4 regions of the Streptomyces formicae genome follow, and region 1 is predicted to be linked to each of the others. Evidence: riboswitches for the same ligand, from Rfam matches in the RefSeq annotation. Region 1 holds a riboswitch; each other region holds the start of a gene.
The links. A riboswitch is a leader RNA that binds a small molecule or an ion and turns the genes downstream of it on or off. The one in region 1 is predicted to bind cyclic di-AMP.

Region 1 (7,795 bases):
GACGTCGATGTCGAGGATCTTCTCCTCGTACGAGTCTTCGGGCGGCGGGGTCTTCGTGCTGCGGCGGGCCATCGCTGCTGCGGCTCCTTCACCAAGCAAGTGCGGGATCTGACGCCGACCATTGTGGACCGTCCCACTGACAACGCCGACCACGACCCGTGCTCCGGCGCCGTCACGCGTCGACTACGCCGAGGGCGGAGCGGGAACTTCCTCAGGTGTCGGCACGCTTGCATACAGTGTCAGGACTGGCAGAACCAGCAATGTTTCAGCGATCGAAGGGACGTACATGCCCATGGGTCACACGGCCACAGCCGAGGCCGGCTCCGGCGGGCTGACAGCGACCGAGCACCGGCTGGCCAACGGCCTGCGCGTGGTGCTCTCCGAGGACCACCTGACCCCGGTCGCCGCGGTCTGCCTCTGGTACGACGTCGGATCCCGTCACGAGGTCAAGGGGCGAACCGGCCTCGCGCACCTCTTCGAGCACCTCATGTTCCAGGGTTCCCAGCAGGTGCACGGCAACGGCCACTTCGAACTGGTCCAGGGAGCGGGCGGTTCGCTCAACGGCACCACGAGCTTCGAGCGCACCAACTACTTCGAGACGATGCCGGCCCACCAGCTGGAGCTGGCCCTGTGGCTGGAGGCCGACCGGATGGGCTCGCTGCTCTCCGCGCTCGACGAAGAGTCCATGGAGAACCAGCGCGACGTCGTCAAGAACGAGCGCCGCCAGCGCTACGACAACGTTCCGTACGGCACGGCGTTCGAGAAGCTGACCGCTCTCTCGTACCCGGAGGGCCACCCGTACCACCACACGCCGATCGGCTCCATGGCCGACCTGGACGCGGCCACGCTGGAAGACGCCCGCGACTTCTTCCGTACGTACTACGCGCCCAACAACGCCGTCCTCTCCGTAGTCGGCGACATCGACCCGGAGCAGACGCTCGCCTGGGTCGAGAAGTACTTCGGGTCGATCCCCTCGCACGACGGCAAGCAGCCGCCGCGCGACGGCTCCCTGCCCGAGCGCATCGGCGAGCAGCTGCGCGAGGTCGTCGAGGAAGAGGTCCCTGCCCGCGCCCTGATGGCCGCCTACCGGCTGCCGGAGGACGGCACGCGCGCGTGCGACGCGGCGGACCTGGCGCTCACGGTGCTCGGCAGCGGCGAGTCGTCGCGGCTCTACAACCGCCTGGTGCGCCGTGACCGTACGGCGGTCGCGGCCGGGTTCGGCCTGCTGCGGCTCGCCGGGGCGCCCTCGCTGGGCTGGCTGGACGTGAAGACCTCCGGCGACGTCGAGGTGCCGGTGATCGAGGCCGCCGTCGACGACGAGCTCGCCCGCTTCGCCGCGGAGGGCCCCACTCCGGAGGAGATGGAGCGCGCCCAGGCGCAGTTGGAGCGCGAGTGGCTCGACCGCCTCGGCACGGTCGCGGGCCGCGCCGACGAACTGTGCAGGTACGCCGTCCTGTTCGGTGACCCGCAGCTCGCCCTGACCGCCGTCCAGCGCGTTCTCGATGTGACCGCCGAGGAGGTCCAGGAGATCGCCAAGGCCCGCCTGCGCCCCGACAACCGCGCGGTGCTCGTGTACGAGCCGGTGACCCCCGAAGACGGCGCCGACGCCGACGCAGACGACGAGGAGGCGGCGAAGTGACCGAGGCCGCGACGATGCAGTTCCACCCGCAGCCCCAGGCGGGCACCGCCACTCCCTGGGCCTTCCCCGCCCCCGAGCGCGGCACCCTCACCAACGGCCTCACGGTGCTGCGCTGCCACCGCCCCGGCCAGCAGGTGATCGCCGTCGAGATCCACCTCGAAGCGCCTCTCGAAGCCGAGCCCGCGGGCCTCGACGGCGTGGCCACGATCATGGCGAGGGCCTTCAACGAGGGCACCGACAAGCACTCCGCCGAGGAGTTCGCCGCCGAGCTCGACCGCTGTGGCGCGACGCTCGACGCGCACGCCGACCACCCGGGCGTACGCGTGTCGCTCGAAGTCCCGGTCTCCCGGCTCTCGAAGGGGCTCGGCCTGGTCGCCGACGCGCTGCGCGCCCCGGCCTTCGCGGACAGCGAGATCGAGCGCCTGGTGGCCAACCGCCTGGACGAGATCCCGCACGAGGCGGCCAACCCGGCCCGCCGCGCCGCCAAGGAGCTCTCCCGGCAGCTCTTCCCCGCGACCTCGCGCATGTCGCGGCCGCGCCAGGGCAGCGAGGAGACGGTCTCGGCCATCGACTCGGCGGCCGTGCGGGCCTTCTACGAGAAGCACGTCAGGCCCGCGACGGCCACCCTCGTCGTGGTCGGCGACCTCACGGGCACCGACCTGGACGCCGTCCTCGCGGACACCGTCGGCGCCTGGACCGGTGACACGGCGGAGGCGCGTCCGGTGCCTCCGGTGACCGCCGACGACACCGGCCGCGTCGTGATCGTGCACCGCCCTGGCGCGGTGCAGACGCAGCTCCTGATCGGCCGCATCGGCGCCGACCGGCACGACCGCGTCTGGCCCGCCCAGGTGCTCGGTACGTACTGCCTGGGCGGCACCCTCACCTCGCGCCTGGACCGCGTCCTGCGCGAGGAGAAGGGATACACCTACGGCGTACGGGCGTTCGGCCAGGTGCTGCGCTCCGGGCCGGACGGCTCCGGCGCGGCGATGCTCGCCATCAGCGGCTCGGTCGACACGGCGTCCACGGGCCCGGCGCTCGACGACCTCTGGAAGGTGCTGCGCACGCTGGCCGCCGAGGGCCTCACGGACGCCGAGCGCGACGTGGCCGTGCAGAACCTGGTGGGCGTGGCCCCGCTCAAGTACGAGATGGCGGCCTCCGTGGCGGCCACGCTCGCCGACCAGGTCGAGCAGCACCTGCCGGACGACTTCCAGGCGCAGCTGTACCGGCGGCTCGCCGCCACCGGCACCGTGGAGGCCACCGCGGCCGTCGTGAACGCCTTCCCGGAGGACCGCCTGGTGACGATCCTCGTCGGCGACGCGGAGGAGATCGAGGAGCCCGTCAGGGCGCTCGGGATCGGCGAAGTGACCGTCGTCACGAGCTGAGGGGCAGTCAGGACATATCGGGACCCCGGTGGCCGAAGTGACCGCCGGGGTCCCCATATGTCCGAATTCATATGGAGGTTGCCTGTCTGCCGTGTGGCGTGCGCTACAAAAAGCTAGTTCTGTTTGGCGATTGAAAGACGGTCCGTTTAGCTTCGATCCGGCTGTCCGTCACGCAGTACGTCGCATCCGCGGCACCGGACAGTCATCGCCGAGTCCCCGTACGGCGCGAGCCAGGGGAGCCGGGGACCCACACGTCCCTGGGGTGAATCGGGAACCTTGCCGCCAGGCGAGGAACTCGTAGGAGACCTTCCTGCTCCGAACCCGTCAGCTAACCCGGTAGGCGAGAAGGAAGGAAAGGATCAGCCGCTTCATGGCGTTCACCCGTGCCACCGGGAAGCACCGTCGCCCGAGCCGCCTCACGCGTACCACCGCGAACGTAGCTGGCGTCGCCGCGCTCACCACCACCGGTGTCATCGGAGGGCTGGCCGCTCCGGCGCTCGCCGCCGAAGACGCCGCCGTCGAGCACACCGGCCTCACCCAGGCCATCTCCGTGGGCGACTCGCTCGCCGAGAGCGTCGACGCCCAGGCCGCCGCGCAGAAGCAGGCCGCCGCCGACGCCGCTGCCGCGAAGCAGGCCGAAGAGGCCGCCAAGAAGAAGGCGGCCGAGGAGAAGCGCAAGGCCGAGGCCAAGGCGAAGGCCAAGGCCAAGGAGGAGCGCGAGGCCAAGGAGCGCGCCGCCCGCGAGGCCGAGCGCAAGCGCCTGAACACCTACGTCGCCCCGATCTCCGGCTCGTACGTCTCCACGGGCTACCAGACCGGCGGCGCCATGTGGTCCTCCGGCAGCCACACCGGCATCGACTTCCACGCCGCGTCCGGCACCTCGGTCCACGCGGTGGGCTCCGGCACCGTCGTCGAGGCCGGCTGGGGCGGCGCCTACGGCAACAACGTGGTCATCAAGATGAACGACGGCACGTACACCCAGTACGGCCACATGTCGTCCCTCGGCGTCACCGTCGGCCAGACGGTCACCCCGGGCCAGCAGATCGGCCTCTCGGGCTCCACCGGCAACTCCAGTGGCCCCCACCTCCACTTCGAGGCCCGCACCGGCGCCGACTACGGCTCGGACATGGACCCCATCGCGTACCTGCGCGGGCACGGCGTCAACGTCTGACCCGTCGCCCCCTGAACGACGCACCGAATGCCCCGGCTCACCGAGCCGGGGCATTCGCCGTTTCCCGGCCCTTGTCCTTGGCCTTGCCCTTGGTCTTGGCTAAAAGGTATCCATGGATTTCGGTCCGCCGTCGGAAATTCCGGCGCCCTGCAATAGAGTCGACGGGCGAGCGTCAATCGACCGCGTTTCGCGGGGATTAAGGCGGAGGTTGGGTCATGCGCATTCCCGCGCAATCGGTCTGCACGGCCATCCGGGACGACATCGTCTCCGGCGTCCACGAACGGGGCGGCCGGCTCACCGAGGAGCTCCTCGCACGGCGCTACGGAGTCTCGCGCGTGCCCGTGCGCGAGGCGCTGCGCACCCTGGAGGCCGAGGGTTTCGTGGTGACCCGCAGGCACGCGGGCGCGTGCGTGGCCGAGCCCACCGAGCGGGAGGCCGCCGACCTCCTGGAGGTCAGGGCGCTGCTCGAACCGCTCGCTGCGGCGCGCGCGGCGCAGCACCGCACCGAGGCGCACCTCAAGGTCCTCCGCGGCCTGGTCAGGCTCGGCCAGGAGCGCTCACGGCGCGGGCAGGGGGAGGACCTGCGCTCGCTCGTGGGCTGGTTCCACGAGACGCTCGCCCAGGCGTCCGGCGGCCCCGGCATCGGCGTGCTCCTCACCCAGCTGCGGCGCAAGGTCGACTGGATGTACGTCCTGGAGGCGCGGGCGGCCTCTACGGAGTCGTGGTCCGAGCGGGCGGCGATCGTCGGCGCGGTGGCCCGCGGGGACGCGGAGCGCGCCAGGTCGCTGACCGCGGCGCACGTGGAGCGGGCGAAGGGCGCGTACCGATTGCGCCCGTCGGCGCGGGGCGACGGTGTGAGCGAAGTGCAACCTGCAGTAAACACGGCGGCGCTCCGGAATTAACACGGGCGCCGTATACAAGAAGTAGGTAAAGCGGGACGGCTCTCTTTTTATTCTCTCTACATACGTCGATGGGGTCGCCCGGAATTCCGGGCGACCCCATCGACGTATTTCGTGGAACGTGTCCGACGTGTCCTAGACCGTCTCCGGAAGCTCCTCGAGCCCCTCGGCGACGAGCTTCGCCAGACGGTCGAGGGCGGCGTCCGCACCCTCGGCGTCGGAGGCGAGCACGATCTCCTCGCCGCCCTGGGCGCCCAGGCCGAGCACCGCGAGCATCGAGGCGGCGTTGACCGGGTTGCCGTCGGCCTTGGCGATCGTCACGGGGACGCCGGCGGCCGTGGCCGCGCGGACGAAGATGGAGGCGGGTCGGGCGTGGAGGCCCTCGGCCCAGCCGACGTTGACGCGGCGCTCAGCCATGTGTTGCTGCCCTTCCAGGTGTTTCACACTTGTCTAGACCAGTGTCTCATGCCGTCACGGGTGGTCTGCCGGACGTACGTCCCGCTCCCGGTCGCCTTTCGACCTGTCCTAGCCTGCCCCGGCCCCAGCGGGCGCGCGACCCGTACCCTGGCCCCATGCAGAGCCCGTCGGATCAGCCGGATCGGCACGACTATCCCGCCCACTGGGAAGCCGATGTGGTGCTGCGCGACGGGGGCACCGCCCGGATCAGGCCCATCACGGCCGAGGACGCGGACCGTCTCGTCAGCTTCTACGAGCAGGTCTCGGACGAGTCGAAGTACTACCGGTTCTTCGCGCCCTACCCCCGCCTCTCCGCCAAGGACGTGCACCGGTTCACCCATCACGACCAGGTGGACCGCGTGGGGCTCGCGGCGACCGTCGGCGGCGAGTTCATCGCCACCGTGCGCTACGACCGCATCGACGGACGCGGCATGGCCGCCAGCGCGCCCGCCGACGAGGCCGAGGTCGCCTTCCTCGTGCAGGACGCCCACCAGGGCAGGGGAGTGGCCTCCACGCTCCTCGAGCACATCGCGGCCGTCGCCAGGGAGCGCGGCATCCGCCGCTTCGTGGCCGAGGTGCTGCCCGCCAACACCAAGATGATCAAGGTGTTCACGGACGCGGGCTACCAGCAGAAGCGCAGCTTCGAGGACGGCGTCGTACGCCTGGAGTTCGATCTGGAGCCGACCGACCGCTCGCTCGCCGTGCAGCGCGCCCGCGAGCACCGTGCCGAGGCGCGGTCCGTGCAGCGACTCCTGACCCCCCGCTCGGTCGCCGTGGTCGGCGTGGGCCGCGCCCCCGGCGGGGTCGGCCGCAGCGTGCTGCGCAACCTCCAGGAGGCCGGATACGCCGGTCGGCTGTACGCGGTGAACGGCGAGTTCGACGGCGACGGCGAGCTCGACGGGGTGCCCGCCCACCGCTCCGTGCGGGACATCGACACCGGTGAGCCGGTCGACCTCGCGGTCGTTGCGGTGCCCGCGGAACGGGTGCCGCGGGTCGTCGCCGAGTGCGGTGAGCGCGGCGTGCAGGGCCTGGTGGTGATCTCCGCGGGGTATGCGGAGAGCGGCGCCGAGGGGCGCGAGCGGCAGCGCGAACTGGTGCGCCAGGCACGGTCGTACGGCATGCGCATCATCGGCCCGAACGCCTTCGGGGTCATCAACACCTCTCCGGAGGTGCGGCTCAACGCCTCGCTCGCGCCCGAGGGACCCGCGCGCGGCAGGATCGGTCTGTTCACGCAGTCCGGCGCGATCGGCATCGCCCTGCTGTCCGGCCTCCACCGGAGGGGCGCGGGCCTCTCCACGTTCGTGGGTTCGGGCAACCGTGCGGACGTGTCGGGCAACGACGTCCTCCAGTACTGGTACGAGGACCCGGACACCGACGTCACGCTGATGTACCTGGAGACCATCGGCAACCCCCGCAAGTTCACCCGCCTCGCCCGCCGTTCGGCGAGCGCCAAGCCGCTCGTCGTGGTGCAGGGCGCCCGGCACAGCGGCATCGCGCCGACCGGGCACGCCGTGCAGCCCACGCGCCTGCCGCACGCCACCGTCTCCGCGCTGCTGCGCCAGGCGGGTGTCATCCGCGTCGACACGGTCACGGAGATGGTCGACGCGGGGCTGCTCCTCGCGGGCCAGCCGCTGCCCGCGGGGCCGCGCGTGGCGATCCTCGGCAACTCCGAGTCGCTCGGGCTCCTCACGTACGACGCGTGCGTGGCCGACGGGCTGCGGCCGCTGCCGCCGCGCGATCTGACGACCGGGGCGACGCCCGCGGACTTCAGGGCCGCGCTCGCCGACGCGTTGTCGGACGACGGGTGTGACGCGGTGATCGTCAACGCGATTCCGTGGGTGCGGGAGGACGGGGGCGCTGCCGACCCCGAGACCCTGGCCACGGAGTTGCGGGCCGCCGCCGCGCGCTGCTCTGCGAAGCCGGTCGCCGTGGTTCACGTCGAGCTTGGTGGGCTTGCTGCCGCGTTGGCCGCTGCTACTAGTACCCGGCCTGATGCTCCAGTACCGGTACTCCGCGACGGGGGTTGTGCCCACCCGTCCCGCCGTGCGGGACGCCTGCCCACAACAGGAGCGACTCACCCGGAGGACTACCGCATCCCCGCCTACCCCGCCGCCGAGCGGGCCGTGCGGGCCCTCTCCGAAGCGGTCAAGTACGCGCAGTGGCGGCGCGATGCCGCCGAGCCCGGGCGGGTGCACGAGTACGAGGACATCGACGAGGGCGGGGCCGCCGAGCGGATCGGGGAGCTGCT
Region 2 (7,795 bases), 2.4 Mb from region 1:
GGGCGCAACAGCGGAGTGATCCACAGCGGGATCTACTACCGCCCCGGCTCCCTGAAGGCGAAGTACGCGGTGCGCGGCGCCGCCGAGATGATCAAGTTCTGCGCGGAGTACGGCATCGCGCACGAGGTCACCGGCAAGCTGATCGTCGCCACGGAGCGCGCCGAGCTCCCCCGGCTGCACGCCCTGGTCCAGCGCGGCAGGGAGAACGGCATTCCGGTGCGCGAGCTGGGCCCCGCCCAGATCGGTGAGTACGAACCGGAGGTCCGCGGTCTCGCCGCCATCCACGTCGGCACGACCGGGATCTGTGACTACGGAGCGGTGGCCGCGCACCTGGCCGACGCCTCCGGGGCCGATATCCGCTACGGAGCGGGCGGTGAGGCCGTCCACATCGACCGCCGCCCCGAGCTCGGTGTCGCGGTGCGCACGGCCGACGGGGCGGTGGTGCGGGCCAGGGCCCTGGTGAACTGCGCGGGGCTGCACTGCGACGAGATCGCGCGCCGCACGGGCGACGACCCGCAGATGCGGATCGTGCCCTTCCGGGGGGAGTACTACGAACTGACCAGGCCCGAGCTGGTGCGCGGCCTCGTCTATCCCGTGCCCGACCCGGCCTTCCCCTTCCTCGGCGTACACCTCACCCGGGGCATCGACGGAGGCGTGCACGTGGGGCCGAACGCGGTGCCCGCGCTCGCCCGCGAGGGGTACCGGTGGCCGGTCGTGCACCCCCGTGAACTCGCCGGGACCCTGGCGTGGCCGGGATCCTGGCAGATAGCCCGCCGCCACTGGCGGTACGGGGCGGGTGAGCTGCGGCGCTCCCTCTCCAAGTCCGCGTTCACCGAGGCGGTGCGGAGGCTGCTGCCCGCGGTCGATCCCGGTGACCTGGTGCCGCATCCCGCGGGGGTGCGGGCGCAGGCGGTGCTGCGGGACGGGACGCTGGTGGACGACTTCCTCATACGGGAGGGGCCGCGGACGGTGCACGTGCTGAACGCGCCCTCGCCTGCGGCGACGGCGTCTCTCCCCATCGGGAGGGAAGTCGCGCGGCGGGCGCTTGTCGCGTTGCGGGGGGCGTAATTCACGGGGTTTGCGCAGTGCCCCTGCGGGGCGGGCCGGGGCGGCTTCCCTGCGGGTCCGATGGGGCCGGGCGCGCAGCTCCCCGCGCCCCTTACGGGGCGCCCCAGCGCCGCGTCCCTGGCGAAGCCCCACCATCGGCACCGTAAAATCGGCTCACTGTGTCTGACTCATCCCATGCCCCCGAAGCCCCCCGGCCGCCCGGTCGTCCGCAGGCCGCGCCGCGGTTTCCCGGTGGGCCGCAGCCCGATCCCGCGGGGTCGCACCACGAGCGGCGGATCCGCAGCTTCCAGCCCCGGCGGAGCCGGGTCACCACCAGTCAGGGTGACGCCCTGCGTCGGCTCTGGCCCAAGTGGGGCCTGGACATCGACGGACTGCGCACGCTGGACCTCGCCGAGCTGTTCGCCGCGGAGGACGGCACGCCGTCCGGCCTGCCCGTCGTCCTGGAGATCGGCTTCGGCATGGGCGAGGCGACCGCCCAGATGGCCGGGGACGACCCGGACACCGGCATCCTCGCCGTCGACGTGCACACCCCCGGCCAGGGCAACCTCCTCGGCCTCGCCGAGCGGGGCGGCCTGAGCAACGTCCGGGTGGCCAACGGCGACGCGATCATCCTGCTCCGCGAGATGCTCCCGCCCGAGTCCCTCGACGGGCTTCGCGTCTACTTCCCCGACCCCTGGCCCAAGGCCCGCCACCACAAGCGCCGCCTGATCCAGCCGGAGTTCCTGACGCTGGCCGCGCCCTCCCTCAAGCCCGGCGCGCTGCTGCACTGCGCGACGGACTGGGAGGAGTACGCCGAGCAGATGCTGGAGGTGCTCACCGAGCACCCCGACTTCGAGAACACCCAGGCCGACGGCGGATACGCGCCACGGCCCGATTTCCGGCCCCTCACCCGCTTCGAGGGCCAGGGCCTGGACAAGGGCCACGTCGTCCACGACCTGCTCTTCCGCAAGGTCGCGGCCGAGCGGGACTGAGGCACCCTCGCGGCCGAGCGGGACCGAGGCACCGTCGCGGCCACCCGCATCCCTCGTTAGGGTCAACGACGTGGCCACCAGTCCTCCGTATCCGATATCCCTCCCCGCCGGGGCACCCGCCCCGGGGGAGCTCCGTCGCGCCCACTGGTGGCAGCGGCGCGCGATACGCGTGGGCGCGCTCGTCACGCTGCTCGCCCTCTCGGGCCTGGTGATCCTCGCCCTGGTCAGGGAGCAGACCGGCACCGAGGGCTTCCTGGTGGGGCTCGGCCTCGCGGTCGTCCCCGTGCCGCTGCTCGTCGGCGCGTTCCGCTGGCTGGACAGGGTGGCGCCAGGGCCCTGGCGGAACCTCCTCTTCTCCTTCTCCTGGGGGGCCTGCGCGGCCGCGCTCATCGCGATCGTGGCGAACAGCTTCGCGATCCGCTGGATCGCCACCGCCACCGCCGACCCCACCAGCGCGGACACCCTGGGCGCGACCGTCATCGCGCCGATCGTCGAGGAGAGCGCGAAGGCGGCGGCCGTGCTGCTCGTCTTCCTCTTCCGCAGACGGGACTTCACCGGCATCGTCGACGGCGTCGTCATCGCCGGGGTCACCGCGACCGGCTTCGCGTTCACCGAGAACATCCTCTACCTGGGCAACGCCTTCGTCACCGACCAGCTCAGCCGCGAGAGCGGCCTGGCATCGGTGACCGCGGCGACCTTCTTCGTACGCGTCGTGATGTCGCCCTTCGCGCATCCGCTGTTCACCGTCTTCACCGGCATCGGCTTCGGCATCGCCGCGCTCAGCGCCGACCGCCAGCGGGTGCGCAAGGTGCTGCTCCCGCCCGCCGGGCTGCTGCTCGCGATGGGCATGCACGCGCTGTGGAACGGCTCGGCGGTCTTCGGGCAGTACGGCTTCTTCACCGTGTACGCGGTGTTCATGCTGCCCTCGTTCGGGCTGCTCACCTGGCTGGCGATCTGGACGCGGCAGCGCGAACTGCGCACGATCCGTGCCGAGCTCCCGGTGTACGTGGCGGCGGGCTGGCTCACCCCGCCCGAGCCGTTCGCACTCGGCTCGATGCGCGCCCGCGGCCTGGCCCGCGACTACGCCTCGTACACCTGGGGCAAGGACGCGGCGCGCGCCGTCGTGGAGTACGAGGCGTACGCGACGTCGCTCGCGCGCCTGCGGCACCGGGGCAGGTCCGGCCGGGCCGGGGCCGACTTCGTCGTACGGGAGCGGGAGCTGCTCGAACAGCTCTGGGAGCGGCGCGAACTCGCCAGGCCCTCGCTCGCGTACGCCGCGCGGGCCACGGCACCGGTCGTCCTGCCGATGCACCCGCCGATGCCGTACGCCACCTACGGGTACCCGTACGGGCAGCAGGGGCCCTATCCGGCGTACGGGCACCCGGCGTACAACCCCTACCGCTCCTGAGGCACGGCGGCCCTACGCGGAGGCCGCGGTCAGCGCCGCGAGCTCGGCCTCCGTCAGCTCCAGGTCCGCCACCGCGAGCAGCGCGGGCAGCTGTTCGAGCGTGCGCGCGGAGGCGATCGGCGCGGCCACGGTGGGCTGGGCGGCGAGCCAGGCGAGGGCCACGGTGGGGACCTGGACGCCGTGCGTCCGGGCGATCTCGTCGAGCGCGGTCAGGACGCGGTCGCCGCGCTCGGTGCCGACGTACGCCTCGGCACGTCCGCTGCGCGCGCTCTCGACCTTGGTGCCCGGGCGGTACTTGCCGGTGAGGAAGCCCGCGGCGAGCGCGAAGTAGGGGACGGCGGCGAGACCGGAACGCGAGGCGACCTCCTGGAGGGGGCCCTCGTAGGTGTCGCGGGAGACGAGGTTGTAGTGCGGCTGGAGCGCGACGTAGCGCGCGAGGCCCTCGCGGTCGGAGAGGTCGAGGGACTCCTGGAGCCGCTCGGGGCTGATGTTCGAGGCGGCGATGGCCCGCACCTTGCCCGCCCGCACCAGCTCGTCGAGGGTTCCGATGATCTCCTCGACGGGGACCGACTCGTCGTCGAAGTGCGTGTAGTAGAGGTCGATGTAGTCGGTGCCGAGGCGCTGGAGGGAGGCGTCGGCGGCGGCCTTGATGGTCGTCGCGGAGAGGCCCTTGTAGTCGGGGTGGGCGCCGACCTTGGTGGCCACGACGATGTCGGAGCGGTTGCCGCGCTCGGTGAGCCACTCGCCGATGAGGGTCTCGGACTCGCCGCCCTTGTTGCCGTCGACCCAGGCCGTGTACGCGTCGGCGGTGTCGACGAAGTTGCCGCCCGCCGCGGCGTAGGCGTCCAGGACGGCGAAGGACGCGGTCCTGTCGGCGGTCCAGCCGAAGACGTTGCCGCCCAGGGAGAGCGGGAAGACCTCGAGGTCGGAGGAGCCGAGTGTGCGAAGAGAAGTCATGTGCTGCTCAACGCGCCCACGGGAAACGGAATTCCGTGTAGGCCCCACCAAACCGGGGCCCTGACGTCGGGGGGTTGTCGCCAGGACCTCCGGGGTTCTGGTGGTGCGTCAGGGGTTCAGGCCCTTGCCCTGCAGCCAGCCGAGCGGGTCGATCCCGGTGCCGTCGGGCGTGTGGACCTCCATGTGGAGGTGCGGCCCGGTCACGTTGCCGGTCGCGCCGACGCGGCCGATGACGTCGCCGGTGGAGACCTTCTGGCCCGCGCTGACGTTGAGCGAGGACTGGTGGCAGTACCAGATCTCCGTGCCGTCCTCGAGCTCCAGGACGGTGCGGTAGCCGTAAGCGCCCGCCCAGCCCGCCTCCTTGACGGTGCCGGTGTGCACGGCCTTGAGCGGCGTGCCGGTCGGCGCCGCGAAGTCGAGGCCGGTGTGGTGGCCGGAGGACCACATGGATCCGGAGTCGCCGAAGTGCGAGGTCAGCGTGTACGAGGAGGTGGGGATCACGTAGCTCTTGGCGAGCTTCGCCAGGCGCTCGGCCTCCGCCTTGGCCTTGCGGGCCTCCTCCTCCTTCTTCTTCTTGGCGGCGGCCTTGGCCGCCACCTCCTTCTCGGCCGCCTTCTGCTGGGCGGCGGCCTCCTCGGCGGCCTTCTCGGCGGCGGCCTGCTCGGCCTCGGCGCGCACCGCGTCGTCCGCCTGGTGCTGCTGGTTCTCGGCCTGCCGCATGATGCGGCTGCGCAGCGCCTCGCCCGCGTCGGTGGTGCCCTGCTCGGCGTCGGTGGTGCTGACACCGGCGGCGGTGAGCGGCGCGGCGGCGGTGCGGGCGCTCGCGTCCGAGGAGTCCGACGAGTCGTCGGACATCAAGGAGCCCACGCCCGGCAGGGACTTGGCGTCGGGAAGCGAGTCGGCGACGGCTCCGACGCCCGGCAGGTCGGGCATGGATATGGCGACCGGCGGCTTGCCGCCCTGCGCGGTGGCGATGCCGCCCGCGCCGACCGCGGCTATGACGCCGACGCCGAGAACGGTGGAGCTACGGGCGAGCCCGCCGCCCTTCTTGTGCACGCGGTGCCTGCCGCGGACGGGACGGATGGACTCCTCGGTGGGGTTCCACTCTTCCCAGGACTCCGGGTCGTATCCACCGAAGTCGTCGTCATTCGGCACATACGGGGCTTGGGGGGCAGGCCGGTTGGACGCCACTGGGGCGCACTCCTTTCCTTCCTTCTCGCCTACCGGGTTAGCTGACGGGTTCGGAGCAGGAAGGTCTCCTACGGACATCTGGCACGGATGCGCAGAGGTCCGATTCACCCCAAGTTGGTGGTTCCCCGGCTCCCTTGCGGGATTAGGCGCGTGCGCACGGAGCCGCCTCTAGTGACGGCTGGGACGACCGCGCTGCGTTATCGAACGTTAATAGACAGCGGGGGCGGATTCCAAGCCGTTCCGACTGATCGTTAACGCCCTTGGCCTGTACTTAACGGGACACGGGGGTGAGGAACGGGGCGAGTTGACCCCGGAACCGCCCACACCGGAACTTCACATTCTCTTGACAGTGCGTCAGTTGTTATGCGGAGGGGCGCGCTTCACTCACCGTCGGTGACCTCCCCGTCGGTGACCTCCGCCTGGTGTACGACGGGACGCCGCACCGCGAGCAGCGCCATGTCGTCCGTCGCCCCGCCCCCGGTGTGCCGCCGCACCTCCTGCACGAGCGTGGCGAGCAGCGCGTGCGGGCCGTCCAGGCCCGGGAAGATCCGGCCGCCGAGGCGCGCCGCCGGATCGTAGAAGACGCCCGCCGCGTCCCGCGCCTCGGAGAGGCCGTCCGTGTAGAAGAGCAGCGTCGCGCCCGGCGGGAACTCCGACTCGTCCGCGCGGTCCGGCCAGGCCCCCAGATCTCCCATGCCGAGCGGCAGCGCGGGCTCGGTCGCCGCGAGCACGCGCAGGCGACCGTCCCCGCGCAGCAGCAGCGGGGCCGGGTGCCCCCGGTTGATCAGGCGTACGACGCCTTCGCCGTGCCGGATCTCGCCGAGGACTGCGGTGGTGAACCCCTCGAACGCGTCGAGCCCTTCGCGCCGGGTGCCCTCGCGCGCGAGGGCGCGCTCCAGGCGCTGCGCCACCGCCTCCAGCGTGGCCTCCTGCTCGGCGGCCTCCCGGAAGGCGCCGATGACCACGGCGACGGCCGCGACCGCGCCCATGCCCTTGCCCCGTACGTCGCCGACGATGAGCCGTACGCCGTGCGGGGTGTCCTGCACGGCGTAGAGGTCCCCGCCGATGAACGCGTCGGCCTGCGCGGCCTCGTACCGTGCCGCGATGTCCAGGCCGCCGATGCGCGGATCCGGTTCGGGCAGGACGGCGCGCTGGGTGGCCTCCGCGATGGTGCGCGCGGTGGCGAGCCTGGCGTTGCCCCGGCGCACCACGCGGTTGATGACGACCGCGAGCCCCGCGACCGTCAGCACGGTGATCAGCTCGGTGACCGTCTCGACCGTGCTGTCGAACGAGTTTCCGTAGTGCAGGAGCAGGACGGCGGCCGACGCCGCCGCGCCGGTCAGGACGGTGTTGAGCAGCGAGTAGAAGGGGGCGGCGATCAGCGGGGCCGCGGTGAACAGGGGCGCCGCGGTGAACTCGGGCGGTGTCAGCGCGTCGTACACCACTCCGACGACGAGCAGCAGGACGGGCAGTGCCCGCACGAAGGTCCCTTCGTGCGCGGTGGCGCCGCTGTCGTCGATCCGGTCGGCGCGTCTCCCCCCACGGCCACCGTCACGTCCTCCTCGCTGCCCCACCGCTCGCTCTCCCGCCGACTGTGCGCGCCCAGCACCTCACCGCGCTGCACTCAGGCTTCCCGCAGCGCGGTGAGGGTGCGACCTGGTGTGGGCCGACCGGGTTAGGCGCCGGTCACCGCGGGGACGGGTGCGAGCCGCCCCGACCTGGCGAGTCCGCGCAGCGCCACCGCGCAGCACGCGCCGAGGGCGGCCAGGACCAGCCAGGGCAGTGCGGGCAGGTCACGGGTGGCGTCGAGCAGGGCGCCCATGCCGAGGTTGCCCGCGGTGATGCCGATGCCGCAGACGGTGTTGTAGAGGCCGTAGTGCGTGGCCACCCAGCGGTCCCCCGCGAGCGAGACGACGGTGTCCATCTCGAAGGGGTAGAGCACGGCGGTCGCCGCGGCGAGCGCCGCCGCGCACAGGAGCAGGCCCGCGACCCCGACGTACCGGGAGCCGCCGAGCGCGGGCGGCAGGAACGCGGCGCCCATCAGGCCGAGCCCGGCGACCAGGCACTGCTCGCGCGTCCAGGTGCGTCGGCACCAGTCGGTGATCCGCAGCTGCCCGAGCAGCGCGACGAGCCCGGACACCACGAAGAGCGAGCTGGTCGCGACGGTGCCCGCGGTGCCCTCGCCGAGCAGCCGCTCCAC
Region 3 (7,795 bases), 1.3 Mb from region 1:
GGTCATCACGACCACGCGACCCGAGGTCGTCCTCCTGGACGTGCACCTGCCCGGCGGCGGCGGGGTGGAAGTCCTGCGCCGCTGCGCCCCGTTGATGACCGCCGCGACGGACCCGGTGCGCTTCCTCGCGCTCTCGGTCTCCGACGCCGCCGAGGACGTCATCGGCGTCATCAGGGGCGGGGCCCGCGGCTACGTCACCAAGACCATCACCGGCACGGACCTGGTGGACTCGATCTTCCGGGTGCAGGAGGGCGACGCGGTGTTCTCGCCGCGGCTCGCCGGGTTCGTCCTGGACGCCTTCGCCTCCACCGACGCGCCCCCGGTCGACGAGGACCTGGACCGCCTCACCCAGCGCGAGCGCGAGGTGCTGCGGCTCATCGCGCGCGGGTACGCGTACAAGGAGATCGCCAAGCAGCTCTTCATCTCGGTGAAGACGGTGGAGTCGCACGTGTCGGCGGTGCTGAGGAAGCTTCAGCTGTCCAACCGGCACGAGCTGACGCGGTGGGCGACGGCGCGGCGGCTGGTCTGAGGTCTCACCTCGGGGCCGGGCCGAGCCTGCGCAGGGCCCAGCGGTAGTGGCGGGCGGCCTTCGCGGCGCCGATGAGGCCCGTCAGCCACAGGACCAGGCCCGCGCCCATGCCGAGCGCGACGTCGGCGTAGGTGTCGCGTCCCGGTTCGGCGTACGCGGCAGCGGCGAAGGACGCCCACAGGCCGAGCGCGCAGACGGCGAGCGAGGACAGCAGCCAGAAGAGGCTGAGGCCGGGGGAGCGCAGCCGGGCGTCGGTGGCCGGGTGGGTGTCCAACGCGAGCCAGGCGTCGGTGAGTTCGCGCAGCCGACGGTCGTGGCGGATGCCGAGGACGACGCCGATCACCGAGGGGGCGAGTGCCGCCACGCCCAGCACCACGAGGACCGGGCCGAGCAGGAAGAAGCTGGGGTCCTTGTCGTCGATGAACTGCAGCGGCAGCGTGAGGAGCGCACAGCCGACCACGCCTCCGAGGCCGCACAGCCACAGCAGCAGGAGCCGGTGCACGCCCAAGTGCCGCCTGCGCAAGTCGTCGAGGGCCATGCCGCGGTCGGTGAGCAGCGTCTGCCGGTCCGGCCAGGTGCGCAGGTGCGCGGGTGGTGGGGGCGGCGGCAGCGTACGGCTAGGCATGGACGTGACATTACCCGCGGCCTTATGGCCGGATCGCGCCGACCGGGTGGCCGGATCGTTTGGGGCTCAACGGCCCCTTCACACCACGCGGGTGGCGCCCGCGAACGGCATCTGGTCGATGGGCGCGAGCCGCACCGGAGCGCTCGGGTTGGGGGCGTGGATCATCTGGCCATGGCCCACGTAGATGCCGACGTGGCTGATGCCCGAGTAGAAGAACACCAGGTCACCGGGGCGCAGCGCGGAGCGTGACACGCGTTCGCCGGCGGCGATCTGGGCGTAGGTGGTGCGGGGGAGCGAGACGCCGGCGGAACGGTAGGCGGCCTGGGTGAGCCCCGAGCAGTCGAAGGCGCCCGGCCCTGTGGCGCCCCAGACGTAAGGGCTGCCGATGGCCTTGTAGGCGTATGCGACGGCGGACGCCGCACGGGTGTTGGGGGCCTTGGCCGCACCGCCGACGGCGGCGTCACGGGCGTCCGAGCGGGTGGCGCGGTCGCCGTCGGGGTGTGCCAGCTCGGCGCGCTGGTCGCCGGTGAGCTGGGAGAGGAGCCGCTTGGCCTCGTCGAGCTTGCCGGTGATCGTCTTCTTCTGCTTCTTCAGCTCCGCCTGGCGCTTGTGGAAGGCGGCGAGGCGGTCGTCCGCCTCGGAGCGCAGCTGGTCGATCTCCTGGAGCTGCTTGTGTATGCCGCTGACGGTCGCCGCCTGGCGGTTGCCCGCCCGCTCGGTGAGCGCGGCGCGGTCGAGGAACTGCTGGGGGTCGGAGGAGAGGGCGAGCTGCACGGTCGGGTCGATGCCGCCGGTGCGGTACTGGGCGGCGGCGTACGAACCGATCTCGTCGCGGGCGGAGTTGAGCTTCTCCGTCCTGCGGGCCGCCTCGTCGCGCAGCACTCCGAGGGACTTCTCGGCCTTCTCGGCCTTCTCCTTCGCGCCGTTGTACTTCTCGGTGGCGATCTCCGCCTCGCGGTAGAGCGAGTCGACCTTGGACTTCACCTCGGCGGGGCTGAGGCGGGGTTCCGCGTGCCCCACGCCGTCGAACGCGGTCGCCGACGCGGCCCCGGCGAGGGCGATGGTGACGGCCGTGCGAGCGGTGTTTCCGCTGAGCGAGCGCTGCTTGGGCTTGCGGTGCGCTGACACGAAGTGGAGCTCCTCACGTGTCCGGCGGCGGCCCGCACAGGGGGAGCGGACCGCCGCCGGTTCCTCGGCGGTGGTGGCCGACTGCCGCCCCGGGTCCGGGCGGCGGTGGGGAGCCGGTCACCTGGTGGAGGACGCTAAACCTGACCGTCACGGCCTGGTGAGGGATTGCGCGGAAGTGGAGGATGTGGACAGCACGGTGACTGAATGTGATCGCGCGAATCGCCCTTGAACACCCACTTCACATGGCTCTATGACCGATGTGACGTTTGTGCCCCGACGGCTCGCCTGGCGGTGATAAGGGACCGGCCGTCCCGGGGAAAACAGGCCCCGGTTAGGCTCCGGCTCATGGACGTACTCATCCATCTCTTCGTCGGCCTGCACATCATCGGCATCGCCTCGCTCCTGGGCGGCTTCCTGACCCAGATGAAGCAGATGGGCCAGGGCACCGCCCGCTTCAGCCCCGCGATGCTGCACGGCGCGCTGACCATGCTCGTCACCGGTGTCGTCCTGGTCGGCCTGAACCAGGCGGACGACAACCCGGTCAACAACCTCAAGATCGGCATCAAGATGGCCGTGCTGATCGTGATCCTCGCGCTGGTCTATGTGAAGCGGGACGAGGAGAAGGTCGACAAGGGGATGTTCGGGGCGGTGGGTCTGCTGACCGTGGCGAACATCTTCATCGCGGTGCTCTGGACCTGAGTTTTCCGCCCTCTACGCGCGCGTGGCCCGCATCCCCTGGAGGATGCGGGCCACGCGCGCGTAGAGGGTGCTTCGCGTAGAGGGTGCTTTTCGGTCGGCCGGGGTTGCACCTTCCGTAGCGGCATGTGGTGCGGTGGACCTGCGCCCCGATCACTGCTTGCCCGATTACTACTTGCCTGATCCCTACGTCCCGATCCCTTGAGGAAAGGCCCCGGCTCATGCGTTCGTCTTTCACGCCGCCCCGCCAGGTCAAGATCGGGGACGCGGCGGCCTTCGTCGGCAGCACGCCACGAGCGATTCGCCACTACCACGAGATCGGTCTGCTCCCCGAGCCCGAGCGGGGCGGCGACGGCCGTCGCCGCTACGGGTACGAGGACATGATCCGCCTGCTGTGGATCCGCAAGACCGCCGACGCCGGGATCGCCCTGGACGACATCCGCGACGCCTTCACCACCGACACCGCCTCTGCCGGGGCGGACGGCGGGGACGGCGGAGACGGCATCGCGGGCGTCCTGGAGCGGCTGGAGGAAACCCTCGCCGAGCAGGAGGCGGAAGTGCGGCGGCAACGGGCCGCCGTGCGGCGGATGCGCACCGAGGGCAGCCGGACGGGCCTGCTCTCCGACTTCGTCACCGCACGCCTCAAGGACCTGCCGGAGGGCTCCCTGCGCCAGGCGGACCTGGACGGTCTGCTGGTCACCGAGCGGATCTTCGGTCCGCTCGGCGCGGCCGTCCAGGCCACCCGCTTCATCGCCCTGGCCACGCATCCCGCTCTGCGGAAGGAATCCGACCGCATCGAGGACGCCGAGGAGGCGCTCGACGACAGCGTCGCCGTCGACGATCCACGGGTGGCTCAAGTGGCCGTCGAGCGGCACGCCTTCGAGAACGCCCTCTACGCCGTCATCGAGGAGTCCGGCCTGGCCGCGGACGACGACGCCCTCTTCGACGCCTGGGACGCCCTGCACCCTGCTACCGCCGCTGACGGCGAGGACGAGGCCGACCTCGGCTCAGGCGGGCGGCAGGCCGACTCCATGAGCGTCCTCGAAGCCACGGGCAAGATGCCCTACGACTTCTCCCCGGCCCGCCTGCGCTGTATGGAACTGGCCGAAGAACTGTCCGCCCAAGACCCACCCGCACCCTGAGACCTCGCCGATCGGCCCCTTCCGTACTCAGGCCGTACTCAGGCGGGACGCACCACGCTGTGGATCGGCATGTAGTAGATCGACTCGACGCGGACGTTCGCGCCCGGCTTCGGGGCGTGGATCATCTTGCCGTTGCCGATGTAGATCCCGACGTGGCTGATGTCGTCGTAGAAGAAGACCAGGTCGCCCGGCTTGGCGTCGGCCGTCTTCACCGTCGTGCCGACCTTCACCTGGTCCCACGTGGTGCGCGGCAGGGAGATCCCGGCGGCCTTCCACGCGTCCTGGGTGAGCCCGGAGCAGTCGTAGGAGTCGGGGCCCGTCGCGCCCCAGACGTACGGCTTGCCGATCTGGGCCTCGGCGAAGTCGATCACCTTCGCGGCCTTGGTGGCGTAGCTGCCGTCCGTGCTCCCCGAGCCCGAACCGGTGCCCGAGCCCGATCCGGAGCCGGAACCCGAGCCGGAACCGGAGTCCTGGCCCCCGTCCTTCTCCTTCTGCTTCTCCTTCTGGGCCGCCTCTTCCGCCTTGCGCTCGCGCTCCGCCTCGGCGGCCTGCTTGCGGGCCAGCTCCTCGGCCTTGCGCTTGGCCTCCTGCTCCTTCTTTCGCTCGATCGACGCGAGCCTGGCCTTCTCCTCCGCGGTCAGCTCCGACAGGAGCTTGCGGGCCTCGCCCAGCTTCTTCTGGACGGTCCGCTTGCTCGTCCTGAGGTCGTCCCGCGAGTCGGTCAGCGTCTTGAGGCTCTTCGCCGCCTTCGTGCGCTGCTTCGTCGCCGAGACCTGCTCGGTCTGGTAGTCGTCGACCGCCTTCTTCTGGCGCTCGGTGAGCCGGTCCGACAGGTGGTTCTGGTCGAAGTAGCCCTGCGGATCGTTGGCGAGCATCATCGTCGCCGTCTCGGAGACGGCGCCGGTGCGGTACTGCGCGGCGGCGAAGGAGCCGAGCTCCTGGCGGGCCTCGTTCAGCTTCTCGGTGCGCTTGGCCACGTCGTCCAGGAGATGGTCGACCTTCTTGCGCTGCTTGCCGGTCTTCTCCTTGGCCGAGTTGTACTTCTGGGTGGCCACGCCCGCCTGGTGGTAGAGGTCGTCGACCTTCTTCTGCACTTCTTCGAGGCTGGGCTTCGTCGGCGCTGAGGGGGCCGCCTGCGCGCTCTGCGACAGGAGTGCCACCGAGGTGAGGGCGGCCGTGGTGATGCCGATGGCGGGGGCCGTGCGTTTACCGGCTGCCCGGGTCCGCGGCTTGCGGTGCGACGCCAAGAGAGGCGACTCCTTCCGTAGACCGCCTACCGGGTTAGCTGTCGGGTTCGGGCGGACGATCCGGAAGGTTGCCCTACGGTCCCGTACGTCGTGCTTCGTACGGGGCCGATTCACCCCAAGGTCTTGGTGGGTCCCCGGCTCCGACCATGTCGAACTCGGCGGAGGCCACCCGTTCCCGGCGGGGTTCGCCGGTGGGGGGACGAGCAGCCCGCGCAGCACGCTAGCCAACTCGTGTGGCCCGTGTGAAGGTTGATGTTCGATATGCCCGATACATTTTCGTGACTTTTCGAAGCGCCCGATGGGGGCATGCCGCGCGAAAGCGGAGCGTGACCGCCCGGGGGCGGGACGTCATCGGGCGGAGGTGGCCGGAACCCGGGGCGGGTTGTCAGTGGGGCCGCCTAGACTCGGGAGGCGATGAGCAGCCTCTTTGATGACAGCTTCCTGGCGGACCTGCAGCCCTCACGGGCCGCGGACGAAGAGCCCCCGCCGCCACCCGAGGACACCGCTCCGGAGCCCGTTCCGGACGATCTGTTCGACGGGAAGTTCGACGCGCCCATGACCCGGGACACGCACTACCGCGGTGGTGCCCCGCGCCCGGTCATCGACCCGGCGACGCTTCTCGACGGTCTCAACGAGAACCAGCGCGCGGCCGTCGTGCACGCGGGCTCCCCGCTGCTCATCGTCGCCGGTGCCGGTTCCGGCAAGACCCGCGTGCTGACCCACCGCATCGCGTACCTCCTCGCCGAGCGCGGCGCCCACCCCGGCCAGATCCTCGCGATCACCTTCACGAACAAGGCCGCGGGCGAGATGAAGGAGCGCGTCGAGCAGCTCGTCGGCCCCCGGGCGAACGCGATGTGGGTGTCGACGTTCCACAGCGCCTGCGTCCGCATCCTGCGCCGCGAGTACAAGAAGCTGGGCTTCACGTCCTCCTTCTCGATCTACGACGCCGCGGACTCCAAGCGTCTGATGGCCCTGGTCTGCCGCGATCTGGACCTCGACCCGAAGAAGTTCCCGCCGAAGTCCTTCAGCGCCAAGATCTCCAACCTGAAGAACGAGCTGATCGACGAGGAGGACTTCGCGGGCCAGGCCGCCGACGGCTTCGAGAAGACCCTCGCCCAGGCCTACGCGATGTACCAGTCCCGCCTCCGCGAGGCGAACGCACTGGACTTCGACGACCTGATCATGACGACGGTCCACCTCCTGCGCGCCTTCCCCGACGTCGCCGAGCACTACAGGCGCCGCTTCCGGCACGTCATGGTCGACGAGTACCAGGACACCAACCACGCGCAGTACGCCTTGGTGCGCGAGCTGGTCGGCCCCTCCGGAGGCGAGGGCGACGACCCCGGCGAGCTCTGTGTGGTGGGTGACGCGGACCAGTCGATCTACGCCTTCCGCGGCGCCACCATCCGCAACATCCTCCAGTTCGAGGAGGACTACACGGACGCGACGACGATCCTCCTGGAGCAGAACTACCGCTCCACGCAGACGATCCTGACCGCCGCGAACGCGGTCATCGAGCGGAACGAGAGCCGCCGCCCGAAGAACCTGTGGACCAACCAGGGCGCGGGCGCGCGCATCACGGGATACGTCGCGGACACCGAGCACGACGAGGCGCAGTTCGTCGCCGACGAGATCGACCGGCTCACCGACGCGGGCGACGCGAAGGCGGGCGACGTCGCGATCTTCTACCGTACGAACGCGCAGTCCCGTGTCTTCGAAGAGATCTTCATCCGCGTCGGCCTGCCCTACAAGGTCGTCGGCGGCGTGCGCTTCTACGAGCGCAAGGAGGTCAGGGACGTCCTCGCGTACCTGCGCGTGCTCGCCAACCCCGAGGACGCGGTGCCGCTGCGGCGCATCCTCAACGTCCCCAAGCGAGGCATCGGCGACCGCGCCGAGGCGATGATCGACGCGCTGTCCCAGCGCGAGAAGATCTCCTTCCCGCAGGCGCTGCGCCGCGTCGACGAGGCGTACGGCATGGCCGCCAGGTCGACCAATGCCGTCAGGCGTTTCAACACGCTGATGGAGGAGCTGCGGACCATCGTCGAGTCCGGCGCGGGCCCGGCGGTCGTCCTGGAGGCCGTGCTCGAACGGACCGGCTATCTCGCCGAGTTGCAGGCGTCCACCGACCCGCAGGACGAGACGCGCATCGAGAACCTCCAGGAACTCGCCGCCGTGGCGCTGGAGTTCGAGCAGGAGAGCGGCCAGGCCGCCGGAGCCACCGAAGCCACCGAAGGCGCGGAGGGCGACGGCGGGGAGAACGCGGCGGACGCGGAGGGTGCCGGGGAGGCGGCCGGTGCCGCGACCACCGGTTCGCTCTCCGACTTCCTGGAGCGCGTCGCCCTGGTCGCCGACTCCGACCAGATCCCGGACGAGGAGGACGACGGCTCCGGAGTCATCACCCTGATGACGCTGCACACCGCCAAGGGCC
Region 4 (7,795 bases), 6.5 Mb from region 1:
CGTGCGGTCGGACCCTTCCCCCCATGAACGTACGTCCTGTACATTTTTTACAGATCCCTGCGGAGTGCTGCGAAGAGAGGCGTCCCATGAACCGTCCGTCGAACCACCCGGTGAACCGTCCGTCCGCCCGTTACGTCCTGCCCGAGTTCACCGAGCGCACGAGTTCGGGGACGCGGACCCTCGATCCGTACTCCAAGCTCCTCGAAGAGCGGATCGTCTTCCTCGGCACTCCCATCGACGAGACGTCGGCGAACGACGTGATGGCGCAGTTCATGCACCTCGAGCACCAGGCGCCGGAGCGTGACATCTCGCTGTACATCAACTCCCCCGGCGGCTCGTTCAGCGCGATGACCGCCCTGTACGACACGATCCAGTTCGTCACCTGTGACGTGGAGACGACCTGTCTGGGGCAGGCGGCGTCATCCGCCGCCGTGCTGCTCGCCGCGGGCACGCCCGGCAAGCGCTTCGCGCTGCCCGGCGCGCGCGTGCTCATCCACCAGCCGTCCATCGGCGAGCCGGTCCGCGGGCAGGCGAGCGACCTCGCGATCCAGGCCGACGAGATCCTGCGCACCCGGCGGCTCCTGGAGGAACTGCTCGTACGGCACACCGGACAGAGCCCCGAGCGGATCAGCGCCGACATCGAGCGGGACAAGATCCTCGATGCCCCCACGGCCGTCGAGTACGGCCTGGTGGACGGCATCATCCCGAGCCGCAAGAGCACACTGTCCGCGCACGACGGGAGGTGAGCCCGACATGCTTCCCCACCTCCCGCCCCTGCCCGCGCTGACGCGCGCCGAGGCCGAGTTGGTCGACCGCTACCTCGAAGTCGTCGACCTGGTGGGCCGGATCAACCCGGCAAGGGGCGAACTCACCTACGGAGGACTGCGCGCGGCCCAGGCCCTGGTGACCAGCGCGAAGGACCTGCGGGACGCGCTGACCCTGATGCACCGGCGCGGCGAGAGCGAAGTGCACGCGCCCACGCTGGCCCGCGCGCTGCGCGTGCTCGACGGCGAGCGAAGGACCCGCCGCGTCACCGTGCCACCCCCGTCACAGAGTTGATCACGCCCCTCGGCCAGACCCCTGTGGCTATGCGCCCGTTGACCGCCACCGAAGGCCCGAAACCCGTCGCGCCGCACTCTCCGGAACGTCCGGAGCCGTGTTGAAACGGACCAGACGAGCTACCCCGAACGGCGTAGCGAAGGGTCCGCCAAGGCGTGGTCGAGAGTTGCGTCAGAGGTGTACGAGGAGTGCGGAACGGACCATTCCGGTGCTGGTCGAACCGTCGTCGGCCACCCGGACGGCTGCCCCTTTCGGGCGGTGTCCACCTGAACGGGTCAGTCGTGAGGAGCCTCACAAAACGCCGTTTCGGCTCGGTTTTTTCGCCCTTGTCGGGTCAAGATCCTCTCCGACGACAAGCCCCCGCCACAGCGGCGGGGCGGTCCGGGCGGACGCCGAGTCCTGCCGCCACCCGGATGACCGGTCGACATCGGTGCAACGGCAGGAGTGGAGGACCCAAGCACGGCGGGCCCGTCCGGAAGGTCCGGACGACGCGCCCTTGGGGTGAAGCCGCAGAGCACGACGCGGCCGGGCATCTTCGCCTGCCCGAACCCGACAGGTCATCTTTCACAGGCGGCTGACGAAGGGTTGCGCATGACTGCGCTGAATCATGTTCCGTCGCTGCTCAGCAGGACGGGGGCCGCTTCGGCCCTCACGCTCGCCGTCGTAGGCGGCACCGTGGTGGCCCCCGGGCTCACCGGGGAAGCGCAAGCGGCCACTCACGGGACGAAGGCGCTCAAGATCGCGGCTTCCAAGAAGGGCTCCCCCTACCGCTACGGCGCGGCGGGACCCAACCGGTTCGACTGCTCGGGCCTGACGCTCTACTCGTTCAAGAAGACGGGCAAGAAACTGCCGCGCACCGCCGCCGCGCAGTACAACAAGACCAAGCACATCTCCAAGTCCCAGCGGACCCGCGGCGACCTGGTGTTCTTCCACTCCGGAAGGAACGTCTACCACGTCGGGATCTACGCGGGTAACGGCCGCATCTGGCACGCGCCCAAGCGGAACACCGTGGTGCGCCTGGAGAAGATCTGGTCCAAGAGCGTCTGGTACGGCCGGGTCCGCTGACCCTCGCCGCGACCGTCCTGTCCCCCGAGCACTCCGGAGTGCTCGGGGGTCAGGCCAGAACGGGCTCCACCAGGAGCACCAGACCCAGCACGCCGAGCGCGACACCGGTGACCGCCTCGATGGCACGGGCCGTACGGGGCCTGCGCAGCCACCTGCCGAGCCGGTCGACGAGCAGGGCCACCGCCGGGAACCACAGCAGGGCGAGCGCCACCACGATGGACGCGAGCAGCAAGGTCCTGGGCATCGCGGGACTGCCCGCGGGCACGAACTGGGGCAGCACGCTCAGGAACGTGATCGACGCCTTGGGGTTGAGGGCGTTGGTCAGGAAGCCTTCCCGCAGACCACCGGCCCGCGCCGTCAGCACGTCCTGCGCCGTCTCACGCGGTCGTGCCGCCGAGCGCAGCGCGCGATGGGCGAGGTACAGCACATAGGCGGCGCCGACCAGTTGGAGCGCCCGGAAGAGCGCGGGGACCGCGGCGAGCACCGCGGCGACGCCCGCGACCGCGAGGGCCGTGTGCACCAGGAGTCCGGCCGCGACCCCGATCGCACTGGCCACGCCCGCCCGCCGGGAGGCGAGGGAGTTGCGTACGACGACGGTGAAGTCGGCACCGGGCATGGCGACCATGCCCGCGGCGAACAGGGTGAAGGCGACCAGTTGTGCGTCCATGCCGCCCAGCCTGCCGGTCCCGAGCCTTCAACGGGTATGTGGAATATCCTGACCGTGACTTAAGCAGCCGTTTAGTCTCCGGGTCTGCGGGCCGGGATCCGGGTGGCCTGCCGCCGGAGCCGTACGCGCGCCCTTCGCGCCGCAAGGAGCTGCCATGTACGACCCCACGCGGCTCGCCGCACTCGTCGCGGTCTCCGAGGCCGGTTCGATCACCCGGGCCGCCGAGCGGCTCGGCTACACCGTGCCCGCCCTCTCGCAGCAACTGGCCAAGCTGGAGCGGGAGGCAGGGACGGCGCTGCTCGTACGCCATCACCGCGGGGCGCGGCTGACCGGCGCGGGCGAACTCCTGGCGGCCAGGGCCCGCCGGGTACTCGACGAGATGGAGCGCGCCCGGCACGAACTCGCGCAGCTCGCGGGCCTGTCGGGCGGCAGGCTCCGCGTCGGCACCTTCACGACCGCGGGCATCCATCTGCTGCCGCCCGTCCTGACCGCGTTCCGCAGGGCCCACCCGGACGTGGAACTGACCGTCGCGGGGTACGAACCGCCGTTCGGTGTCGCGGCGGTGGCGGCGGGCGAGGTCGATCTGGCTCTCACCCACGCCTACGAGCCCGCCGACGCGGTGCCGCTGCCCGCCGCCGTCTCCGCCGAGCGGATCCTCGTGGAGGAACTGGTCCTGGTGACGCAGCCGGGGCACGCCCTTGCGAGCGGCACGGCACGGCTGCCGCTGGAGGCCCTCGCCGGGCAGCCGCTGATCAGCATGGCGCCGACGCATCCGCCCCGACAGGCCGTGGAGCGGGCGCTCGCACGGGCCGGTGCGACGCCCTCGGTGCTGGTCGAAACGCCGGGCTACGCCCTGGTCTGCGCGCTGGTCAGCGCCGGGCTCGGCATCGCCGTGGTGCCGGAGATGGTGGCGCGGACCGCCGCCACCCCGGTCGGCACGCGCCTGCTGGAACCGGGCGACCTGCGGCGCACCATCTCCGTCGTCCACCGCACCGACGAGTCGACCGCCGCCGCGGACTCGTTCCGGGCGCTGCTGCGCGGGGCCTACGGCCGCTCAGTGGGCTGAGTCGGGGCGGGCGGGGTCAGCGGGCCGGGTCGCGGGGCCTGCCCTCGACCGGCGCCGTCCACGGCAGGGCGATCCAGACCGTCTTGCCGCCCTCCTCCGTGGGGCTGACGGACAGCCTGCCGCCGCACTCGGCGGCGAGCCAGCGGATGATCACCATGCCCCGGCCGTTGTCCTGCTGGACGGCGGCGGGCAGCCGCTTGGGGTAGCGGGGGTGGCTGTCGGTGACGCCGATCCGCAACTGTTCGTCCCGGTCGAGTTCGAGGCCCACGGTGAAGGTCGGCGACTGGCCGAGGGTGTGCTGCACGGCGTTCGTCGCGAGCTCGGAGACGATCAGCCTGATCGTGTCCGCCACGTCGGCCTCCGCGGGGAGGCCCCACTCCATGAGCACCCGCGAGACGTACTTGCGGGCCGCGGGGACCGAGGCGGGATCGCTCGGCAGGGTGACGGATGCTTCCTGGTGATCTGCCATGGCGACGCTGTCCCTTTCCCACCGGGACTGGTCTCGCCGACTCGTGGCGGATGACTCGAGGACAATCCCGGACTGGTGCTATCGCGCCAGCCTGCCACTCCTTGGCCGGTCACGGGTGGCGATCCACCGAGATGTGCATATATCTGTCGCTCGAAGCGGTGAACTCTGCAACGACAGACCGTATTTGGGCGGGACACCGGCACTTCCTCTACTGTCGCCTATTGCCCCCACCCAGCCGCCGCCTCACCGACGGCTCCGTCCGGAAGGAGACGGGCATGCAGTACGGGCCCGCGGTGCGTCGCCGCCAACTCGGCGCGGAATTGCGCACCCTGCGCGGCCTGGCCGGACTCACCAGCAGCGAGGCCGCGGCCAAGGTCGGCTGGCACCAGTCGAAGGTCAGCCGGATCGAGACGGGACGCAGCGGCGTGAAGGCCCCCGACGTGCGCCTGCTGCTCGAGGCGTACGACGTGAAGGACCCCCATCTCATCGAACGCCTGGCCGCGTTGGGCGGGTCCGACGAAGCGGGCGCGGGGCGTCACCACTGGTGGAAGGCCTACCGCGACCTGCTGCCCGCGACCTATCGCGACTTCATCAGCCTGGAATCGCAGGCGAGTTGGCTGCGCACCCTGGAAACCAGCGTCGTGCCCGGCCTGTTGCAGACCGCGGACTACGCCCGCGCGGTGACCAGGGCCGCGCTCGGCGGGCTGCCCGAGGAGCAGGTCAACGCCCTGGTGGAGGTGCGGCTCGCCCGCCAGGACGTACTGCGCGCGGATCCGCCGCTGCGGCTGAGCGTGGTGCTCGACGAGGCGGTGCTGCGCCGCCCGGTGGGCGGGGAACGGGTCTTCGCGGGGCAGCTCGCGCGGTTACGGGAGTCGGCACACCTGCCCCATGTGCGGCTTCAGGTACTGCCGTTCGCCGCCGGAGAGCACGTTGGCCTGATCGGGCCTTTCGTTATTTTCTCATTTCCGAACATTGCTGATCTGGATCTGGTTGTTCTCGACCATTTGACGAGTAGCCTCTACCTCGAACGGAAAGAAGACCTCCAGGCATACACGGAGGCCTTCAACTCCCTTCAGGAACAGGCGCTATCACCAGAGGACTCAACGGATTTCATCGCCGGGCTAGGCGGTGGCGCATAAGGAGGCACCATGACCGAACTGCCTCGACACCTACCTTCCAGCACCACACTGCACGGTGCGCGGTGGCAGCGCAGCAGCCGCAGTAATGGAATGAACAACTGTGTCGAGACGGCCACGCTCGACTCGGGTCCGCTGACCGGCCTGCGTGCCGTGCGTGACTCGAAGGACACGGCAGGGCCCGCCCTGCTCTTCTCCCCCGGCCCCTGGGAGACATTCGTAGACAGCCTCCGGTGAGCAGACCCCGGCCCAGGCCGGGCCGGGACCGGTTCTTACCCGGGTGCGTTGCGGCTGATCACTCGTACGGCATCGGCGATCTGTTCGTCGGTGAGATCCGCACGGGCGGTCAGCCGCAGTCGCGAGATGCCGTCCGGCACGGACGGCGGCCTGAAGCACCCCACCGCGAGACCCTCGGCCCGGCAGTCGGCCGCCCAGCGCACGGCCCCGTCCGGTGAAGGCGCCCGTACGGAGACGACGGCGGCCTCGGGACGCACCGCCGCGAGACCCTCCGCCGTGAGCAGCCGATACAGCTCGGCGGCGACCTCCCGCGCCCGCTCCGCACGCTCCGGCTCGGCGCGCAGCAGACGCAGGGCGGCGAGCGCGGCACCGGCCGAAGCGGGCGCGAGCCCGGTGTCGAAGATGAAGGTGCGGGCCGCGTTCACCAGGTGCTCGATGACCTTGGCGGGACCGAGCACGGCGCCGCCCTGACTGCCGAAGGACTTCGAGAGCGTGAGCGTGACCACGGTGTCGGGCGCGCCCGCGAGCCCCGCCGCGTGCGGCGCGCCCCGGCCGCCGGACCCCAGCACACCGAGCCCGTGGGCGTCGTCGATGACGAGCCCCGCGCCGAACTCCCGGCACGCGGTGGCCAGTTCGTCGAGCGGCGCGGCGTCGCCGTCCACCGAGAACACCGAGTCGGTGACCATCAGGGCGGGGCCGCCGTGGGCCTCCAGGGTCTTGCGCACCGCGGCGGGGTCGGCGTGCGGCACCACCTGTGTCGCGGCGCGGGCGAGGCGGCAGCCGTCGATCAGGGAGGCGTGGTTGCTCGCGTCGGAGACGATCAGGGAGCCGTGCGGGGCGAGCGCGGTGAGGGCCGCGAGGTTCGCGGTGTACCCGGAGGAGAACACGAGCGCCGCCTCGAAGCCGCAGAACTCCGCGAGTTCCCGCTCCAGTTCGGCGTGCAGCTCCGTCGTGCCCGTCACCAGGCGCGAGCCGGTCGCGCCGCCGCCCCAGCGCCGGGCCGCCCCGGCCGCGCCCTCGGCGATCGCGGGATGCCGGGTCAGGCCCAGGTAGTCGTTGCTCGCCAGGTCGAGGAGGCCGCCCGGGTCGGCCGCGCGGGGCCGCAGGGTGCGGACGAGACCGGCCGCCGACCGTAGCCCGGCCTGCTCGTCGAGCCAGTCGAACGGCGTGCTCGCCGGTTCCGCCACACGGGGCCTGTTTGTAGACATTGCACAGACCCTAGCCGCCCGGCCACCTGGCCAGGGTGTGGCAATACCCACACCTCAAACCGTTTCTGTTGTACGAACTCTCCTTGGCCAGGGGGGTCGCCGTACGTAAGGATCAGCGCCATGGATCTGCTGAACACGCTGGTGGACAAGGGGCTTCGGCGCGAACTGCCGACCCGCGAAGAGGCGCTGGCCGTACTGGCCACCTCCGACGACGACCTCCTGGACGTAGTGGCCGCCGCAGGGAAGGTGCGGCGGCACTGGTTCGGGCGACGGGTGAAACTCAACTATCTGGTCAATCTCAAGTCGGGCCTGTGCCCCGAGGACTGCTCGTACTGTTCGCAGCGGCTCGGCTCCAAGGCCGAGATCCTCAAGTACACCTGGCTCAAGCCCGACGAGGCGTCCCAGGCCGCGGCCGCCGGGGTCGCGGGCGGCGCCAAGCGCGTCTGCCTGGTGGCGAGCGGCCGGGGGCCGACGGACCGGGACGTCGACCGTGTCGCGCAGACCATCGCCGCGGTCAAGGAGCAGAACGAGGGCGTCGAGGTGTGCGCCTGCCTCGGCCTGCTCTCGGACGGCCAGGCGGAGCGCCTGCGGGGCGCGGGCGCCGACGCGTACAACCACAACCTCAACACGTCCGAGGCGACGTACGGCGACATCACCAAGACGCATACGTACGCCGACCGCGTCGACACCGTCCAGAAGGCGCACGCGGCGGGCCTCTCCGCCTGCTCGGGGCTGATCGCGGGCATGGGCGAGAGCGACCACGACCTGGTCGACGTGGTGTACGCGCTGCGCGAACTCGACGCGGACTCCGTGCCGGTGAACTTCCTGATCCCCTTCGAGGGCACGCCGCTCGCCAAGGAGTGGAACCTCACGCCGCAGCGCTGCCTG

Region 2: linked by a shared signal. The riboswitch ahead of KY5_RS19525 (M23 family metallopeptidase) and the one ahead of KY5_RS30390 (M23 family metallopeptidase) in region 1 are both predicted to bind cyclic di-AMP.
Region 3: linked by a shared signal. The riboswitch ahead of KY5_RS24855 (C40 family peptidase) and the one ahead of KY5_RS30390 (M23 family metallopeptidase) in region 1 are both predicted to bind cyclic di-AMP.
Region 4: linked by a shared signal. The riboswitch ahead of KY5_RS01875 (C40 family peptidase) and the one ahead of KY5_RS30390 (M23 family metallopeptidase) in region 1 are both predicted to bind cyclic di-AMP.

Annotation. Positions count from the first base shown of each region.
Region 1 is NZ_CP022685.1:6,931,453-6,939,247, forward strand. It holds gene KY5_RS30375 (DNA gyrase/topoisomerase IV subunit A) at 1-72, opposite strand, end outside; gene KY5_RS30380 (M16 family metallopeptidase) at 287-1,639, shown strand; gene KY5_RS30385 (M16 family metallopeptidase) at 1,636-3,021, shown strand; cyclic di-AMP (ydaO/yuaA leader) riboswitch at 3,218-3,379, shown strand; gene KY5_RS30390 (M23 family metallopeptidase) at 3,392-4,192, shown strand; gene KY5_RS30395 (GntR family transcriptional regulator) at 4,408-5,094, shown strand; gene KY5_RS30400 (HPr family phosphocarrier protein) at 5,227-5,508, opposite strand; gene KY5_RS30410 (bifunctional GNAT family N-acetyltransferase/acetate--CoA ligase family protein) at 5,664-7,795, shown strand, end outside.
Region 2 is NZ_CP022685.1:4,570,007-4,577,801, forward strand. It holds gene lhgO (L-2-hydroxyglutarate oxidase) at 1-1,068, shown strand, start outside; gene trmB (tRNA (guanosine(46)-N7)-methyltransferase TrmB) at 1,227-2,039, shown strand; gene KY5_RS19515 (PrsW family intramembrane metalloprotease) at 2,110-3,447, shown strand; gene KY5_RS19520 (aldo/keto reductase) at 3,460-4,404, opposite strand; gene KY5_RS19525 (M23 family metallopeptidase) at 4,513-5,595, opposite strand; cyclic di-AMP (ydaO/yuaA leader) riboswitch at 5,607-5,754, opposite strand; gene KY5_RS19530 (PP2C family protein-serine/threonine phosphatase) at 5,976-7,076, opposite strand; gene KY5_RS19535 (MFS transporter) at 7,271-7,795, opposite strand, start outside.
Region 3 is NZ_CP022685.1:5,679,094-5,686,888, forward strand. It holds gene KY5_RS24830 (LuxR C-terminal-related transcriptional regulator) at 1-529, shown strand, start outside; gene KY5_RS24835 (hypothetical protein) at 534-1,154, opposite strand; gene KY5_RS24840 (C40 family peptidase) at 1,233-2,282, opposite strand; gene KY5_RS24845 (hypothetical protein) at 2,628-2,981, shown strand; gene KY5_RS24850 (MerR family transcriptional regulator) at 3,200-4,120, shown strand; gene KY5_RS24855 (C40 family peptidase) at 4,159-5,367, opposite strand; cyclic di-AMP (ydaO/yuaA leader) riboswitch at 5,375-5,538, opposite strand; gene KY5_RS24860 (ATP-dependent DNA helicase) at 5,782-7,795, shown strand, end outside.
Region 4 is NZ_CP022685.1:448,363-456,157, forward strand. It holds gene KY5_RS01865 (ATP-dependent Clp protease proteolytic subunit) at 111-746, shown strand; gene KY5_RS01870 (hypothetical protein) at 754-1,059, shown strand; cyclic di-AMP (ydaO/yuaA leader) riboswitch at 1,469-1,647, shown strand; gene KY5_RS01875 (C40 family peptidase) at 1,651-2,124, shown strand; gene KY5_RS01880 (LysE family translocator) at 2,174-2,791, opposite strand; gene KY5_RS01885 (LysR family transcriptional regulator) at 2,946-3,857, shown strand; gene KY5_RS01890 (ATP-binding protein) at 3,874-4,326, opposite strand; gene KY5_RS01895 (helix-turn-helix domain-containing protein) at 4,602-5,465, shown strand; gene KY5_RS01900 (DUF397 domain-containing protein) at 5,475-5,699, shown strand; gene KY5_RS01905 (8-amino-7-oxononanoate synthase) at 5,735-6,907, opposite strand; gene bioB (biotin synthase BioB) at 7,028-7,795, shown strand, end outside.